2 regions of the Streptomyces solicamelliae genome follow, and region 1 is predicted to be linked to the other one. Evidence: riboswitches for the same ligand, from Rfam matches in the RefSeq annotation. Region 1 holds a riboswitch; the other holds the start of a gene.
The links. A riboswitch is a leader RNA that binds a small molecule or an ion and turns the genes downstream of it on or off. The one in region 1 is predicted to bind S-adenosylmethionine.

Region 1 (4,565 bases):
CCGGTAGGCCAGCAGGCCGCGCAGGATGTTCTTGGACAGCTCCGTGCGGTCGACCCGCGCGATCGTCCGCCGGCCGCCGGTCTCCTCGCGCAGCCGGGCCAGCCGCTCGTCCACCGCCGGCCGGTACGCCAGCGCCCGCAGATCCTCGCCGTCGACACCGAGCGGGTACACCCGCACCCGGGCCGTGCGCCCCTCGTCGTCGAGGCGCGAGCCCGACACGAACGCCTGCGCCCACGACCAGGTGTGGAACCCCAGCTCGTCCGCCCCGAGCATGCCCCGCACCAGCTCCTCGCGGACGTCCTGCGGCAGCATCCGCAGGGAGTCCGGCGACGCCCACGGCGTGTGCGTGAAGTGGCCGATCCGCAGGTCGGGGCGGAGCTCCCGCAGCTGCCCCGGCACCAGCGCCAGGTGGTAGTCCTGCACCAGCACGCAGGCGCCGTCCTCCGCCGCCTCGGCCAGCGCCTCGGCGAAGGCGCGGTTGTACGCCCGGTACGACGCCCAGCGGCGGCGGAACTCCGCGTCGAAGACGGGCTCGCGCGGCACGTCGTACAGGTGGTGGTGGAGGAACCACAGCACCGAGTTCGCGATCCCGTTGTACGCGTCGTCGTACACGCCCGGGTCGATGTCCAGCATCCGGACGCCCGGCTCCGCGACGCCCCGCCGCACCGCCTCGCGGTCGCCGTCGCCCAGCGCCGCGCAGACCCACAGGCTGTCCTCCGCCGCGACCGCGCTCAGGCCGGACACCAGCCCGCCGCCGCCCCGCCGGGCGTCGAGCGTGCCGTCGTCCCGGCGGACGTAGCTGACCGGACCGCGGTTGGAGGCGACGAGAACAGTGGCCATGTGGCGAACCTAGCCCGTCCCGGAACCGCTCAAACGTACGCCCGGACAGGGTGGCGACAACCCGTCACCGGTCCCGCCGCGCCCGGGCCGCCGCCCGCGCCACGACGCCCGTCGCGCCCAGGGCGAGCAGCAGCCCGCCGAGCAGCCACAGACGCTCCCCGCCGTGCCCGGAGGATGCCGCGCCGAGCAGCTCCCCCTCCAGCGTCACTTCATGGATCAACTGTGTAAATCGCATGAAAACGGAATCTAGTCACCCGGCCGCGCCCGGCCCGGCTACGCCACGCGCCTGCGCGCGTACTCCGCGATCTCCGCCATCGGCGGCCGCTCCTCGGTGTCCACCGGGTACGTCCGCGGCACGAACCCCGCCCCACCGTCCGCGGCCCGCTCGAACTGCGTCAGCTCCGGCCGTACGAGGTGCCCGCGCGACAGCCGCACCTGCGCCGTCCGGTAGATCGCCGCCGCCATCCGGCCCAGCGCCTGACCGCCCTGGTGACGGTGCTTGCGCACCCCCACGTCCACCTGCGCCAGCGCGTCCAGGCCCACCGTGTGCAGCGCGTCCACCAGGAGCCCCAGCTCCACCCCGTACCCCACCGGGAACGGCAGCCGCTCCAGGAGCGTGCGCCGCGCCGCGTACTCGCCGCCCAGCGGCTGCACGAAGCCGGCCAGCTGTGGCCAGTGCAGGTTCAGCAGCGGCCGCGCCACCAGCTCCGTCACCCGGCCGCCCTGGCCGGGAGCGTCGCCCAGCGGCCGGTCGTACATCGCCTTGACGAACTCCACGTCCGGGTCCGTGAGCAGCGGCCCCACGATCCCCGAGACGAAGTCCGCCGAGAAGTCCCGCAGGTCCGCGTCCACGAAACAGACCACGTCACCGCTGGTCGCGAGCAGCGAGCGCCACAGCACCTCGCCCTTGCCCGGCAGCGCCGGGATCCGCGGCAGGACCGCGTCCCGCGCCACCACCCGCGCCCCGGCCGCCGCGGCGACCTCCGCCGTCCGGTCCGTGGACCCGGAGTCCACCACCACCAGCTCGTCGACCAGCGGCACCGCCTCCGACATCAGCTCGCGGCGGATGACCGACACGATGTCGCCGACCGTGGCCTCCTCGTCGAGCGCCGGCAGCACCACGCTCACCGTCGTCCCACGCTTGGCCGCCAGGATCTGCTCCATCGGACGGTCGGCCACCGACCAGGAGCGCCTGCCCAGCCAGCGCTCCACTTCATCCAGCACGTCGGTTACTCCCCAGTTGCTGCGGTCTGTGATCCATCTCGCGGTTCGGACGACTATCTCAACCGCCCGTGCCTTCGGTTACAGTCTTGAACAACGCAGCGGCCCGGTGCATGTCGGGGTCCCGACCGCGTTCCACAATCGAATACCGCTCATCCAGAGGGGCAGAGGGATACGGCCCGTTGAAGCCCCGGCAACCCTCCAGTCGGTTCTCCTGCGCGATCGCGCCGCGAGGCTCCCGGCTAGGGAAGGTGCCAAATCCGTCTCATGGCGAGATGCGCCATGAGGAAGATGAGGAGAAAGGGCCTCGCCTCCATGGCTGTACAGACGGTTGCAACCACCCAGAATTCGGTCGATCTCGGTCCCGCGACCGGCCTCTCCTGCCGCGAGTGCGGCGAGCGGTTCGCGCTCGGCCCGATCTTCGCCTGTGAGCTGTGTTTCGGCCCGCTCGAAGTCGCGTACGACCTTCCCACCGGTGACCCCGAGGCGCTGCGCAAGCAGATCGAGGCCGGCCCCGCCAACATCTGGCGCTACGCCCCGCTGCTGCCCGTCCCGACGGACGTCGCCGTGAAGCCCAATCTGAACCCCGGCTGGACCAAGCTCGTCCAGGCCGACAACCTCGCCGCCGCGCTCGGTGTCGAGCCGGGCAAGCTGTTCGTCAAGGACGACTCCGGAAACCCGACGCACTCCTTCAAGGACCGCGTCGTCGCCCAGGCCCTCGAGGCCGCCCGCGCCTTCGGCTTCACCACCCTGTCCTGCTCCTCCACCGGCAACCTGGCCGGCGCCGTCGGCGCCGCGGCCGCCCGCGCCGGCTTCCGCTCCTGCGTGTTCATCCCGCACGACCTCGAGCAGGGCAAGGTCGTCATGGCCGCGGTCTACGGCGGCGAACTCGTCGGCATCGAGGGCAACTACGACGACGTCAACCGCTTCTGCTCCGAGCTCATCGGCGACCCGCTGGGCGAGGGCTGGGGCTTCGTCAACGTCAACCTGCGGCCGTACTACGCCGAGGGCTCCAAGACCCTCGCGTACGAGATCTGCGAGCAGCTCGGCTGGCAGCTGCCCGACCAGCTGGTCATCCCGATCGCCTCCGGCTCCCAGCTCACCAAGATCGACAAGGGTCTGCAGGAGCTCATCAAGCTCGGCCTCGTCGAGGACAAGCCGTACAAGATCTTCGGCGCCCAGGCCGAGGGCTGCTCCCCGGTCTCCGTCGCCTTCAAGGCCGGCCACGACGTCGTACGGCCCCAGAAGCCGAACACGATCGCCAAGTCCCTCGCCATCGGCAACCCGGCCGACGGCCCGTACGTCCTCGACATCGCCCGCCGCACGGGCGGCGCCGTGGAGGACGTGAACGACGAGCAGGTCGTGGACGCCATCAAGCTGCTCGCCCGCACCGAGGGCATCTTCGCCGAGACCGCGGGCGGCGTGACCGTCGGCGTGACGAAGAAGCTCGTCGAGGCCGGCGTCCTCGACCCCACGCTGACGACGGTGGTCCTCAACACCGGCGACGGCCTCAAGACCCTCGACGCGGTCGCCGAGACCTCTCAGGCCACCGCCGTCATCCGCCCGAGCCTGGACGCGTTCCGCGACGCCGGCCTGGCCCACTGAGCCGACTGAAGCGACGACAAGGGAGAAGCCATGAGCGTCAACGTCCGCATCCCCACCATCCTCCGCACCTACACGGGCGGGCAGTCCGAGGTCCCGGCCGAGGGCACCACCCTGGGTGAGGTCATCGCCGACCTGGAGAAGAACCACACGGGCATCGCCGCCCGCGTCCTCGACGACCAGGGCAAGCTTCGCCGCTTCGTCAACGTGTACGTCAACGACGACGACGTCCGCTTCGAGCAGGGCCTGGAGACGGCGACGCCGGACGGTGCGGGCGTCTCGATCATCCCGGCCGTCGCCGGAGGCTGACCGTCGAGCGCAGTGCCGGCGGCTGCCGAGTTACCCGCGGTATCCGAATTGCCCCTTCTGGTGAAGAACCGGAGGGGGCAATTCTGCATGGTTGAGCGCGGTAGAGTTGGGGAAGTCCCCTCCGCTGCTCGTGCCAGACGCATATGAGAATGCGCCCGCACGCGACAAGAAGCAGCCAAAATACCTGAGCATTGTGTACTTTTTGCGCCCTTTTCCGGGCCTGATTTGCCCCGGAAATCAAGGAAATCTCCGCAATTCTCCTTTACGGCTCGCTCAGATTTCTCGTCCGATTGACCTGTTGCAGAGGGCAGTTGGGCAGATACATTCAGCCGCGGTCGACGCGTTCCGGCGCAGGGTCTGACCCGGGTTCGCGAAGTGCGGATCCGCGCAAGGGCCAGTAATAGGGGAGTTAGGCATGGCTCAGGGCACCGTCAAGTGGTTCAACGCGGAGAAGGGCTACGGCTTCATCGCGGTCGACGGTGGTGCGGATGTTTTCGTCCACTACAGCGCGATTCAGATGGACGGCTACCGCACCCTCGAGGAGGGGCAGCGGGTCGAGTTCGAGATCTCGCAGGGCCAGAAGGGCCCGCAGG
Region 2 (4,565 bases), 1.4 Mb from region 1:
CTTGGCGCGGCGACTGGGCGTGAAACGCGCGTACTGCCGCAGGGCGGACGGGAGCTCGGCGACCGTCAGCCCGCCGAAGGCGTCGGCGACCAGCGCGACGACCCGCCGCCGCACACCCTCCGGCAGGGGTCGGTCGAGCGCCTCGGCGGCATCGCCCGCCGCACCGGCCGGCTCACCGTCCCGTGCGGGCTGCTCCACGTTCCGTCACCTCATCGTCGTCCGCGCCGTGCCTCAGGAAGCCGTACCCGGCCTGTCCACCAGTTCGATCTGGTCCACCGCGTTGCACCAGCGACAGCGGACCGACTCGATGGTCTCACTGAGCACCTCGCGCTCCTCCACGGTGGGCTCGCCGGCCAGGTCCAGATGGACGTACTCGACGACCTTCGAGGAGCGGGTCACGTCGAAGCGGGTCAGGTTGCCGCAGAGCGTGCAGCGCCAGCGGGTCTCGGCGGTCGGCTGGGGAACCGTCGTCATGGTGCCGTCCTTCTTCCTGTTCCTTCGAGGGGTCCCGCGGTGCGCCGTCGAACTGCGGAAGTACTGCCCGTCACCCTAGTCTCCCCCGCACCCCCGACGCGGGTCCCGTCCACGGGTCCGGGGCCACGCGGCGAGGCGCTCTGTCCCGCTCGGTCCGCTTACGCCATGATCTGTGCATGATCGACTGGCGGGCGACGGCACGCGGCGCGGTGCACGGACCGGCGATGACGTACGGCCTGATCGCCGTCTGCTGCCTGGTCTTCCTGCTCGGCCCGGTCTCCGGGTTCAATCCGGTGTACGGGACCGGCGACCGGCTGCTCGCCGCGCAGAGCGACTGGTTCCGCCGCTGGGGCGTGGTCCCCGCGGAGCTGATGAGCAGCGAGCCGCGCACCCTGCTCACCCCGCTGACCGCGCTGTTCGTGCACGGCAGCTGGCTGCATCTGCTCGGCAACATGCTCTTCCTCTCCGTGTTCGGCGCGATGGCGGAGGAGCGGATGGGCCGGCTGGAGTTCCTGCTCTTCTATCTCGGCTGCGGCTATCTCGCGCTGCTCGCGTACGCGGCCGCCCACGCGACCAGCGAGCAGACCCTGGTCGGGGCGTCGGGGGCGATCTCGGCGGTGCTCGGGGCGTTCCTGTTCCTCTTCCCGCGGGCCCGGGTGACCAGCCTGTTCCCCTTCCTGCTGTTCCTGCCGCTGCGCTTCCCCGCCTGGATGGTGCTGGTCTTCTGGTTCGTGCTGCAGTGGCTCGCGGCCAGCGCCGCCGGGCCCGGTCCGGGCGTGGCGTATCTGGCCCACGTGGTGGGCTTCGCGCTGGGCTTCCTCTACGCCTGGGGGCGCTTCGCGCGGAGAGATAGGGTGAAGGCTCCAGCCGCGGCGACCGAGGGAGAACGCCAGCCATGATCACCGCGATCGTGCTCATCAAGACCAGCGTGGACCGCATCCCCGAGATCGCGGAGTCGATCGCCGCGCTGGACAGCGTCAGCGAGGTCTTCTCGGTGACCGGCACCTACGACCTGATCGCCATGGTCCGGGTGGCCCGGCACGACGATCTGGCGGACGTGATCCCCGGCAGCATCAGCAAGATCCCCGGCGTGGAGGCCACGGACACGCACGTCGCGTTCCGCACGTACTCCCAGCACGACCTGGAGGCGGCCTTCGCCATCGGCCTGGAGTCGTAGGCGGGTCGCACGAGGAAGGGGGCCCCGCCAGGGAGCCCCCTTCACCCGTACGAGTGGGCGATCAGCCACGGTCGGGAACGCAGCGGCCGTCCTCCGTGCGGTACTTCCACTGCGCGCCGTCCCGGACCAGCTCCTTCACGGCCGCGACGAACCGCTCGACGTGCTCGTCGGGCGTACCGGCCCCGAAGCTCACCCGGATCGCGTTCAGGGAGGGCTCACCGGGCCCGGCCTCCGGCGCCCCGCACTCACCGGCGTCCTGCGGGTCGCTGCCCAGCAGGGTGCGCACCAGCGGGTGGGCGCAGAAGAGGCCGTCGCGGACGCCGATGCCGTACTCGGCGGAGAGCGCGGCGGCGAAGTGGGAGCTGTTCCAGCCCTCCACGACGAACGAGATGACCCCGACGCGGGGCGCGTCGTCGCCGAACAGCGAGAGCACCCTGACCTCCGGCACCTCGGCCAGACCCGCACGGACGGTGTCGATGAGGTGCTGCTCACGGGCGACGAGGGAGTCGAAGCCGGCCTCGGTGAGGGCCTTGCAGGCGGCGGCGATGGCGTAGACGCCGATGACGTTGGGCGAGCCGGCCTCATGACGGGCCGCGGTGGTGTGCCACTCCACGTGCACCCCGCCGTCGGCACGCCGGGCCACCGTGCGCGACGCACCGCCACCGGCCAGGTACGGCTCCGCCACCTGCAGCCAGTCGGCCCGGCCGGCCAGGACGCCGGCGCCGAACGGCGCGTACAGCTTGTGGCCGGAGAACGCCACCCAGTCCACGTCCGACTCCCGCACGGAGACCGCGTGGTGGGGGGCCAGCTGCGCGGCGTCGAGGACGATCCGCGCGCCGTGCGCGTGCGCCGCGGCGGCGAGTTCACGGACCGGCCACAGCTCACCGGTCACGTTCGACGCACCCGTCACGCAGACCAGCGCCGGGCCGTGAGGATCCCGGTCGGCCAGGGCGCGCTCCAGGGTGTCGACGGCCTGCTGCGGGGTGCGCGGAGCGTTCAGGTACGTGACCTGGGCGTCCTGCCAGGGCAGCAGGGAGGCGTGGTGCTCGGTCTCGAAGACGAACACCTGGCAGCCCTCGGGGAGTACGGCGGCCAGCAGGTTGAGCGAGTCGGTGGTCGAGCGGGTGAAGACGACCTGGTCGCCGTCCCGGCAGTCCAGGAACTCCGCCACCGTGGCCCGGCTGTTCTCGAACAGGTCGGTGGACAACTGCGAGAGGTACCCGGCACCGCGGTGCACGCTGCCGTAGTACGGGGCGTACGCCGCCACGTCGTCCCACACCCGCTGCAGCGCCGGGGCACTGGCCGCGTAGTCCAGCGCCGCGTACGCCACCTCACCGCCCGTGACGAGCGGAACGGTCACGTCCCGGCCGAGGACGGGCAGCGGCTCGCGGACAGCGGCATCGGTGGCGGCGGCGGTGGTGGCGACGGCGGAAACAGACATGGCGAACTCCCGGACGAGGCAGGCGAATTCGGCGCCTCGACACGGAGCGACGCGGACGACGCGTCGCCGCGGAGGCGCACGGAAAAAGGAATAAGGGGGTGCGGAGAAGGGGCCGGGAAGCCCTATCGCATTCGCTTGCTCACGAGACTGCTCCCTTGAGGACCAGGACCCCAGGGTTGGCGCAGGGGTCCGCGCTTGCCGTGGACCTTGCTGTCCACGGCCCGGTCTTCACCCGGGGCACCCCGCCACGGACGGAGGGTTGCCGGACAGCCAGCCGGGGCTTCGAGGCTGTCACTCATGACCTGTTGCTGAACGTATGCCACTGCTCGCGTACCGCGCAACCCCGTCCGTCATCCGGACGGGGCCGCGCGACGGCGCGTCTACGCGTTGCTCACCGCGATCCAGCGCTCCAGGGCCTGGCGGGCGGCCCCGGAGTCGATCGACTCGGCGGCCTGCTCGATCCCGGCGCGCAATTGCTCCGCAAGGGTGCCCTCGCCCGGGTTCAGCGCGGCCAGCGCGGCCGCCGAGTTGAGCAGGACGGCGTCCCGCACCGGGCCGGTCTCGCCGGTCAGCAGCCGACGGGCGACGTCGGCGTTGTACGAGGCGTCGGCGCCGCGCAGCGCTTCGACGGGGACGAGGTCGATGCCGACGTCCCGCGGGTCGAAGGACTCCTCGCGGACCGCGCCGTCGCGGACCACCCACACCGTGGACGTGGCGGTGGTGGTCAGCTCGTCCAGGCCGTCGTCGCCGCGGAAGACCAGCGCGGACGAGCCGCGTTCGGCCAGGACTCCGGCCATGATCGGGGCCATCCGCCGGTCGGCCACGCCGGTCGCCTGGGCCTCCACGCGCGCCGGGTTGGTGAGCGGGCCGAGGAAGTTGAAGGTGGTCCGGATGCCGAGTTCCCTGCGGGCCGCGGCGACGTGCCGCAGCGCGGGGTGGAACTTCACCGCGAAGCAGAAGGTGATGCCGGCCTCCTCGGCGACCTCGGCGACCCGCTTCGGGGTCAGCTCCAGGTTGACGCCGAGCTTCTCCAGGACGTCGGACGCGCCGGAGGCGGAGGACGCGGCCCGGTTGCCGTGCTTGACGACCTTGGCGCCGGTACCGGCCACCACGATCGCCGACATGGTGGAGATGTTGACCGTCTTCGCCCCGTCGCCGCCGGTGCCGACGATGTCCACGGAGGGCCCGGGGACCTCGATCAGGTTGGCGTGGGCGTACATGGTGCGGACGAGTCCGGTGATCTCCTCCACCGTCTCGCCCTTGGCGCGCAGCGCGACCGCGAAGCCGGCGATCTGCGCGTCGGTGGCCTCGCCGCGCAGGATCCGGTCCATGGCCCAGGCGGTGTCCTCCGCGCTCTGGTCGCGGCCGTCGAGCAGGCCGTTCAGGACGACGGGCCAGGAGCGGTCCGCCGTGGTGGTGCCTCCAGCGGGGGTCACAGCGCTCATGGTCGCTCCTGATCTCGTACCGGGAAAA

Region 2: linked by a shared signal. The riboswitch ahead of ABZO31_RS08445 (aminotransferase class V-fold PLP-dependent enzyme) and the one ahead of thrC (threonine synthase) in region 1 are both predicted to bind S-adenosylmethionine.

What each region holds. Positions count from the first base shown of each region.
Region 1 is NZ_CP160404.1:3,243,908-3,248,472, reverse strand. Features, by position in the region: gene ABZO31_RS14955 (alpha,alpha-trehalose-phosphate synthase (UDP-forming)) at 1-840, opposite strand, end outside; gene ABZO31_RS14950 (hypothetical protein) at 905-1,060, opposite strand; gene ABZO31_RS14945 (glucosyl-3-phosphoglycerate synthase) at 1,114-2,064, opposite strand; SAM riboswitch class I at 2,211-2,359, shown strand; gene thrC (threonine synthase) at 2,377-3,666, shown strand; gene ABZO31_RS14935 (MoaD/ThiS family protein) at 3,697-3,972, shown strand; gene ABZO31_RS14930 (cold-shock protein) at 4,388-4,565, shown strand, end outside.
Region 2 is NZ_CP160404.1:1,821,489-1,826,053, forward strand. Features, by position in the region: gene ABZO31_RS08425 (NYN domain-containing protein) at 1-198, opposite strand, end outside; gene ABZO31_RS08430 (hypothetical protein) at 232-474, opposite strand; gene ABZO31_RS08435 (rhomboid family intramembrane serine protease) at 651-1,373, shown strand; gene ABZO31_RS08440 (Lrp/AsnC family transcriptional regulator) at 1,370-1,651, shown strand; gene ABZO31_RS08445 (aminotransferase class V-fold PLP-dependent enzyme) at 1,713-3,092, opposite strand; SAM riboswitch class IV at 3,279-3,395, opposite strand; gene trpD (anthranilate phosphoribosyltransferase) at 3,473-4,537, opposite strand.